Regions from separate parts of the Streptomyces sp. KM273126 genome, predicted to be linked through region 2. Evidence: riboswitches for the same ligand, from Rfam matches in the RefSeq annotation. Region 2 holds a riboswitch; the other holds the start of a gene.

Region 1 (4,411 bases), on a different contig from region 2:
TTGGCGATGTAGTTGGCGCTGAGGACCGCCACCTGCGTGGCGCGCTTGAGACCCTCACCGCCCATGAGGCGGACGTACGCCCACGAGATGGGCAGGATGCCCGCGGAGCCCCAGGGGGCTGCCGAGATCGGGCCCACACCCGTCTCCGGACCGGCCGCGGGCTGGAGCGGGTGGTTCGGCAGGTACGGCGCCAGGTGCGCCCGTACACCGACGGGGCCGACACCCGGACCGCCGCCCCCGTGCGGGATGCAGAACGTCTTGTGCAGGTTCAGGTGCGAGACGTCACCGCCGAAGTGACCCGGCTTGGCCAGGCCCACCAGCGCGTTGAGGTTCGCACCGTCGATGTACACCTGACCGCCGGCGTCGTGCACGGCCGCGCAGACGTCGGCGACGTGCTCCTCGAACACGCCGTGCGTCGACGGGTACGTGATCATCAGCACCGCCAGCTCGTCGCGGTACTGCTCGATCTTGGCCCGCAGGTCCTCGACGTCGATCTCGCCGTCCTCGGCGGTCTTCACGACGACGACCTTCATGCCGGCCATCACTGCGCTGGCCGCGTTCGTGCCGTGCGCGGAGGACGGAATGAGGCAGACGGTGCGCTGCTCGTCGCCGTTGGCCCGGTGGTAGCCACGTACGGCGAGCAGACCGGCCAGTTCACCCTGCGAACCCGCGTTCGGCTGCAGCGACACCCTGTCGTACCCGGTGACCTCGGCCAGACGTACCTCCAGCTCGGTGATGAGCGTGAGGTAGCCCTGCGCCTGCTCGGCGGGCGCGAAGGGGTGCATCTGCCCGAACTCCGGCCAGGTGACCGGCTCCATCTCAGTGGTCGCGTTGAGCTTCATCGTGCAGGAGCCCAGCGGGATCATGCCGCGGTCGAGGGCGTAGTCACGGTCGGCCAGCCTGCGCAGGTAGCGCAGCATCGCGGTCTCGGAGCGGTGCTGGTGGAAGACCGGGTGGGTCAGGTAGTCGTCGGTGCGCAGCAGCGCGGCCGGCAGCGTGTCCTCCGCCGCCGCGTCCAGCGCCTCGATGTCGCCCTTGACGCCGAACGCCGTCCACACCGCGCCGAGCTGAGCCCGCGTGGTGGTCTCGTCGCACGCGATCGACACCTGGTCGGCGTCCACGAGCCGCAGGTTCACCCCGTGCTCGCGTGCGGCCGCGACGATCTCGGCGGCCCGCCCCGGCACCCGCGTGGTCAGCGTGTCGAAGTAAGCGCCGTGCACGACCTCGACCCCGCCCGCGGTGAGGCCGGCGGCGAGGATCGTGGCGTACCGGTGAGTGCGCCGGGCGATGGCTTTCAGTCCCTCGGGCCCGTGGTACACGGCGTACATGCCGGCCATCACAGCGAGCAGCACCTGGGCAGTGCAGATGTTGCTGGTCGCCTTCTCACGGCGGATGTGCTGCTCCCGCGTCTGCAGGGCGAGCCGGTACGCCTTGTGCCCGTCCGCGTCCACGGAGACGCCGACGAGCCGCCCGGGCAGGCTGCGGGCGAACTTCTCGTGCACGGCCATGTAGCCGGCGTGCGGCCCGCCGAAGCCCATCGGCACACCGAAGCGCTGCGTCGTCCCGACCGCGATGTCGGCACCCAGCTCTCCGGGCGAGGTCAGCAGCGTGAGCGCTAGCAGGTCGGCAGCCACGGTGACCAGGGCGCCCAGCTCGTGCGCCTGCTTGATGACGGGCTTGAGGTCGCGTACGGCACCGGAGGCGCCGGGGTACTGCAGGAAGACGCCGTTGATCTCGCGCTCGGCGATCCTGGCCGGAATGCCCTCACTCAGATCGGCGACGACGACCTCGACGCCGGTCGGCTCGGCACGCGTCTCGATCACCGCGATGGTCTGCGGCAGCGCGTCCGCGTCGACCAGGAACAGGCCCTTCTTGTTCTTGCCGACGCGCCGCGACAGCGCCATCGCCTCCGCGGCCGCGGTGCCCTCGTCGAGCAACGAGGCACCCGAGGTCGGCAGACCGGTCAGTTCGGCGACCATCGTCTGGAAGTTCAGCAGCGCTTCGAGGCGCCCCTGCGAGATCTCCGGCTGATACGGCGTGTAGGCCGTGTACCAGGCCGGGTTCTCCATGACGTTCCGCAGGATGACGGGCGGCGTGAACGTCCCGTGGTAGCCGAGCCCGATCATGGAGTCCAGCACCTGGTTGCGGTCCGCGAGGGAGCGCAGCTCGGCGAGAACCTCCGCCTCGGTACGCGCGCCCGGCAGCTCCAGCCGGTCGGCGTTCTTGATCACGTCCGGCACCGCGGCGGTGGTCAGCTCGTCGAGCGAGCCGTACCCGACCTGGGCGAGCATCTTCGCCCTGGCCTCCAGGTCGGGGCCTATGTGGCGCTGCTCGAACGGGGTGCCCTGTTCGAGCTCGGAGAGCGGGATGCGATCGGCGGTCATTGCGGAGGCCTCCTGGTCTGACGCGACCTTCGAGGGGCACCACGGCACGGGCGCCCGGACGGCCTCCCCCTCTGTCATCTCAACCTGAGAGCTTCGCCGGGTCACCCGAGGGTCCCGGCTTTCACCGTCGGTGAGAGCGGAAGCCGTTGACACCCGCTCTGCTTTCCAGAGTGACCTCGTCCGTGCGGTACAGGGGCCTGAGAGATTCCGGGGAGGAGTTGCTCCTTCGGCGCCTCCGACGATGCCGGAGGACTCTCCCGCACGGGGTCAGCAGCCGCTGTCAGCCTACCAGCGCGTTCAACGCACGCGTCTTCGAGTGGCCACCTTCCCCAATGTGGCTTTTCGTAGTGTTACGGATGCGTTGCTCCATATGCGATCACTTGGAGGGCCCGTGCAGACCGACATCGATCCGCGCAACCTGATCGGCCGCAAAGCGTTCGACCGCAAGGGCACCAAGATCGGCACCGTCGACGAGGTGTACCTCGACGACGCGACAGGAATCCCCGAGTGGGCGGCGATACGCATGGGCCTGTTCAGCCGAGACGCCTTCGTCCCCCTGGAGCCCAGCGAACTGGTCGAGGGAGCCCTCCGCGTCCCCTTCGACCGCGCCCTCATCAAGGACGCCCCCGACTTCGGCGTCGGCCGCCATCTCTCCCCGGAACAGGAACTCCAGCTCTACCACCACTACGGCCTGGACATCGCCCCTCCTCCCCCGGTGGACAGCGAATTCGGCCGCATCGCGGGCACGGAGGAGGCCTGAGCCGCCACAGCCCCACGACCACGACGACTCGTCCCGCAGCGCCGGGCGGCGGAGCCGGGCAGCCCGCCACCCGGCGCCCTCATGCCCCGACCGTCCGCCCAGCGCCAAACGCACGCCTAGGCGGCTCAGGTCCTGCCACCCGCCTCCCGCCATTCGAGTTCACTCTTTCGCCGCAACGGCCCCTTGCGACCCGGGGCTCGCCTTCCGCCCCACTGCCGTCACCTCCGACTGCCCTGGCCCCGCCGGTATCAGCGGCAGCGGATCGGCCGGCTGCAGGGCCGGATCGTCGGTACGGAAGGTACGGACGCGACCGGGTGCCGAGTCGGGTGTCTCGAAGCGCACGGTGACACGGCCCAGCCCACTGCCCTGCACCCACCCGTGCCCGTACTCGGCATGACATACGTCGTGCCCGGCGGGCCACCGCCGCTCGACGAGTGCGGAATCCTCCCGGGCAGGCTCCTCCAGCGTGTCCTCGTCGTCGAGGTGTGTCTCCCCCGCCGCCTGAGCGAACAGGTCCTCCTGCGTGTAGTCGGCGAGCCCGCTGACGCCCACCCCGAGCAGCCGTACGCCTCCCGTGGTGTCCACGGCCTCCAGCAGTCGCGCCGCCGTCTCCCGCACCACGGCCGGGTCGTCCGTGGGCCCGCGCAGCGTTTCGGACCGGGTGAGCGTCGAGAAGTCGTACCGCCTCACCTTCAGCACTATGGTCCGCCCGGACAGCCGCGCCGCACGCAGCCGCCGCACGCACCGGTCCGCGAGCCGTTGCACCTCCGTGCGGACCCGGACCCGGTCGTGGATGTCCATGTCGTAGGTGTCCTCCACCGAAACGGACTTCGTGTCCCGCTCGGCCACCACGGGACGGTCGTCGTGCGCCAGCGCCATGGCGTACAGGCCGTGCCCGTGGGCCTTCCCCACCAGCCGCACGAGCTCGTCCTCACCGGCCTCCACGATCTCCTCGACCGTCGTGATGCCGGCCCGCCGCAGATGGTCGCCGGTTGTGGGCCCCACTCCTGGCAGGATCCGCACCGACTTGGGCCCGAGCAGCGCCCGCTCGGTCCCGGGCACGATGAGCAAGAGCCCGTCGGGCTTGGCCTCCTCGGACGCGATTTTCGCGAGCATCTTGGACGCGGCGAGCCCCACAGATCCGGTCAGCCCGGTCACGGCCCGGATGTCCGAACGCAGCTTCGTCCCGGTGAGCCGCGCCGACTCCGCGTCCCAGGCCGCTCCCCCGGCCTCCAGGTCGACGAACGCCTCGTCCAGGCTCAGCGGC
Region 2 (4,411 bases):
CCAGGGTGGACTGCTGGCGGTCGAGCTCGGCGTCGACCGCGGCGGCGACCTCCGGGTCGAGCTCGTGCAGGGGCGTGTTCAGAACGGACATCAGGCGCAGGACTCCTCAGCCGGCGGAAAAAGCGGTGTACTCGTCGGCGGAGAGCAGGTCGGCCGGCTCCTCCGCGAGACGTACCTTGAACAGCCAGCCGCCCTCGAACGGGGCGGAGTTGACCAGTGACGGGTCGTTGACCACGTCCTCGTTGATCTCGGTGACCTCACCGGTGACCGGGGCGTACAGGTCGCTGACGGACTTGGTCGACTCCAGCTCTCCGCAGGTCTCGCCCGCGGCGACCGCGGAGCCCACGTCGGGAAGCTGGACGAAGACGACATCGCCGAGCGCGTTGGCCGCGTGCTCCGTGATGCCGACCGTCGCGACGCCGTCCTCGGCGGCCGACAGCCACTCGTGCTCCTTGCTGTAGCGCAGCTGCTGGGGGTTGCTCATGGCCTGAATTCTCCTGTACGCGGGGGAGCGGTGATGAATGGGGTACTACGGGAAACGTAGGTGAACAGCGGAAGTGTGCGCGGGGCCACGCTCGGGGCGGTGGCGCTCGGCGTCTCCGCTTCTTCTTCTACTTCTGTTACTTCTGCTACTTCTGCCGCTTGTAGAACGGCAGTGCCACGACCTCGTACGGCTCGTGGGTGCCCCGGATGTCCACGCCGACACCGGGCGTGCCGGGCGCGGAGTGCGCGGCGTCGACGTACGCCATCGCGATCGGCTTGCCGAGGGTGGGGGAGGGCGCCCCGGAGGTGACCTCGCCGATCACCGTGCCGTCGGCGACCACGGCGTACCCGGCACGCGGGACGCGACGGCCCTCGGCGACCAGGCCGACGAGGACGCGCGGCGGGTTGGCCCCGGCCCTGGCGGCGGCCTCGGTGAGCGCCTTGCGCCCCACGAAGTCGCCCTCCTTCTCGAACTTCACGACCCGACCGAGGCCCGCGTCGAAGGGGGTGAGCGAGGTCGACAGCTCGTGCCCGTACAGCGGCATGCCCGCCTCCAGGCGCAGGGTGTCCCGGCAGGACAGCCCGCAGGGGACGAGGCCGGCGCCCTCGCCCGCCTTGGTCAGCGCCTGCCACAGTTCGACGGCGTGCTCGGGCTTCACGAACAGCTCGAAGCCGTCCTCACCGGTGTAGCCGGTGCGGGCGATGAGGGCGGGCACTCCCGCGACCGTGCCGGGCAGGCCCGCGTAGTACTTCAGGCCCTCCAGGTCGGCGTCGGTGAGGGAGGCGAGGATGCCGGGGGACTCGGGGCCCTGGACGGCGATCAGGGCGTAGGCGTCCCGGTCGTCGCGCACCTCGGCGTCGAAGCCGGCGGACCGCTCCATGAGCGCGTCCAGCACCACCTGGGCGTTCGAGGCGTTGGCGACGACCATGTAGTGAGAGGCCCCGGCCTCGGTCTCGGCCAGCCGGTAGACGATCAGGTCGTCGAGGATGCCGCCGTCCTCGCGGCAGATCATGGTGTAGCGGGCGCGGCCGACCCGTACGCCCCCGATGTTGCCGACCAGCGCGTGGTCCAGCAGTGCCGCCGCCTGTGGTCCCGTCACGGTGATCTCGCCCATGTGCGAGAGGTCGAAGAGGCCCGCCCTGGTGCGGACGGCGTTGTGCTCGTCACGCTCGGAGCCGTACCGCAGGGGCATGTCCCAGCCGGCGAAGTCGGTCATCGTCGCGCCGAGCGAGCGATGCAGGGCATCGAGCGCGGTGCGGCGGAGAGGGCTGCTGCTCATCGGTTCTGCTCCCAGGAAGACGGGGGAAGGCGAGGTCGTTCCTCCCCATCTGTCATCGGAACCTGAGAGGTTCGCCATGACCACGGATGCCCCGGTTGGTCACGGCTTGCACCTTGGGTGGAGCCGCGCCCGTGAGTCCGGGGCGGCCCGCTTTCCAGATGTGCCTCGCCCGCGCGGTGACTGGGCCTGAGAGATTCAAGGGAGGGACTTGCTCCTTCGGCGCCCCAGAAGTACGCGTCGTACTCGGCTGGGGACTCTCCCGCGCGGATTCAAGCGGCCGGTATGCAGTTGGCGCGCACATCATTGCACGCATCGGTCCGGCACGGCAGGGGCGCCCGCACGGGTGGCCGGAAGGCCTCGCACAGGCGACGCACAGGATTCACGGCGAGGCACAGCGTTCTGTAGCAGGGCTGTGGCGGTACGAGAACAGAAAAGGCAGGCAGCGGGCATTACCTTCTCTTTACACTCTAGGGGGATGGGACTCCAGACCCATGGGGAGGACGATCACGGTGAACAGGACCACGGCGTACGCGACGACCTATGGCATCGCGCTGCCCGAGCGACGGACGGCCCCGGCCGGGGAGGCGTGCGGGCCGTTCCGGACGGCGGTCGTCCGCGACCTGCGGGAGCGCTCGGGCCGCAGCCCCCACGGACTGACCTTCGGTGCGAAAGACCTCGTCGCCGTCACGGGACTCCCCGGCAGCGGCAAGTCGACCCTCATGCGGCGGACGGTGTACGGCCCGCGCATCGACTCCCAGGACACCCGCGACCGGTGGGACGCGCGCCTGGCCCGCGTCCTGCCGTACGCGCTCTACCGGCCCTTCGTGCGGATCGCCCACTACGCCGGACTGCACCGCGCCCTGCGCTCCGGCGCCGGTGTCGTCGTGCACGACTGCGGCACGCAGGCCTGGGTGCGCGGCTGGCTCGCCCGTGAGGCCCGCCGCCGGGGCGGCACGCTGCATCTGCTGCTCCTCGACGTCACCCCCGACGAGGCCCGCGAGGGCCAGCGGGAGCGCGGCCGCGGGGTGTCGCACTACGCCTTCGCGCGGCATCGGGCGGCGACGGCCCGGCTGCTGCGGTCGGTGGAGAAGGGGCGGCTGCCGGAGGGGTGCGGGGGCGCGGTGCTGCTGGACCGGGCAGCGGCGGGCGTGTTGAAGCGGATCGACTTCGCGGGGTGAGGGGCCGCGCTGCCCGGGGCCGCGCCCCGCGCCTCGGGCTGTTCGCGGCTTGCACAGGGGCGCGGGCCCCGAGGCGCCCATTAGGGTTCAGTCACAGCAGCGGTTCGGAGAACAAGCGGTAGGCAGCAGATGGATATCCCGGCGGACTTCCCGGCACAGGCACACCCCCACCCGCACGGCGGATGGCCCGGCAACGAGCTGGAGGAGGTGCTCTCGGCGGCCCTCGGCCAGCCGAGCGCGGGCGGACGGATCGTGGAGGTGCTCGCCCGCAGCTTCCTGTGGGTGCCCCTGCCCGAGGGCGGCGGCCCGCACAGTGGCCCCCTCGACCTGCCGACGACGCAGATCGAGGGGCAGGCGTATGTGCCGGTCTTCAGCTCCGAGGAGCAGTTCCGCCAGGTCGTCGGCAACCACATGTCGTACACGATCGCGCCCGCCGTCGAGTTCGCGCGCGGGCTGCCCCCGCACGTCGGCATCGCGGTGAACCCGGACGGCGTGGTCGGTGTACCGCTGCCGCCGCCCGCCGTGGCCGAGCTGTGCCGGGCCGGGCGGACCCCGCTGGACGGGGCGGCGAGCGGCGCCAGGGTACGGCTGTTCGAGCCGGACTGGCAGGACGACCCCGTGGACTTCCTCACCGCGGCCTCGGCCGAGTTCGCCGGGACCGGCGTCGTGCTCAGCGCCCGCCGCTGCCTGGCCGCCATCGAGACCGCCGACCCGGTGATGTTCATCGGCGTCGAACTGGCCTCCTGGGAGACCGACCGCGCCCTGCCCCTGGACGCCCTGGGACGCGCGCTGGCCAAGGCCCCCGTCAGGTACGCCGTGAACATGGTCTTCCTCGACGTGGCCCAGGACCCGGTGGGCGAGTGGATGCGCGAGAAGGTGCGGCCGTTCCATCAGCAGGGTTACTAGGGCGCGCCCCTGAAAGGGGCGCGTTCCGTAAGGGGCGTGGGGCTGTATCGATGTGCGGCTCCGCCGCGTGGGCGCGACAAGCCACGACGAGCCCGCAGTCCACAGATCACACCTGGCCCCGAGCTGCCACCGGCTATCCCGGCCCAGCGCCTAAGCTGGTTTCATATACCGCGGGTCCAACTGAAGGGGCGGTAAAAGGTGAGCGCCAGCGGCACCGCCGCGACCGGCCAGGTCGACCACATGCTGCGCCAGGTGACGCCCGGGCGTTACGACGCCTACGAGGCGTTGCTGCGCGCGCTCGCGACCCCGTCCTCCGGCCAGGTCTGGATGCTGCTGTGGCACGGCCAGGCCGGCTCCCCGGACGCCCAGTACGGGAACATGGAGGTGGAGGGCCACGGATACGCCCCGTGCGTCACCTCCGCCCAGGAGCTCTCGGCCAGCGGCTGGAACCGCAGTTACGAAGTGGTCGACGGCCTCGACGTGGCCCGCACCCTGTACCCCGACCACTACGGACTCTGGCTGAACCCGCACGCGCCGGGCGGCGGCGTCGGCATCCCCTGGCTG

What was found. A riboswitch is a leader RNA that binds a small molecule or an ion and turns the genes downstream of it on or off. The one in region 2 is predicted to bind glycine.
Region 1: it holds a riboswitch for glycine, as region 2 does, so the genes downstream of both, gcvP (aminomethyl-transferring glycine dehydrogenase) here and gcvT (glycine cleavage system aminomethyltransferase GcvT) in region 2, are expected to answer to the same signal.

Annotation. Positions count from the first base shown of each region.
Region 1 is NZ_SJXB02000002.1:1,396,305-1,400,715, reverse strand. Features, by position in the region: gene gcvP (aminomethyl-transferring glycine dehydrogenase) at 1-2,384, opposite strand, end outside; glycine riboswitch at 2,560-2,654, opposite strand; gene E0500_RS36730 (PRC-barrel domain-containing protein) at 2,776-3,144, shown strand; gene E0500_RS36725 (DNA polymerase IV) at 3,304-4,411, opposite strand, start outside.
Region 2 is NZ_SJXB02000001.1:4,064,001-4,068,411, forward strand. Features, by position in the region: gene glyA (serine hydroxymethyltransferase) at 1-91, opposite strand, end outside; gene gcvH (glycine cleavage system protein GcvH) at 107-484, opposite strand; gene gcvT (glycine cleavage system aminomethyltransferase GcvT) at 630-1,763, opposite strand; glycine riboswitch at 1,928-2,035, opposite strand; gene E0500_RS17525 (AAA family ATPase) at 2,255-2,941, shown strand; gene E0500_RS17530 (enhanced serine sensitivity protein SseB) at 3,071-3,847, shown strand; gene E0500_RS17535 (enhanced serine sensitivity protein SseB C-terminal domain-containing protein) at 4,046-4,411, shown strand, end outside.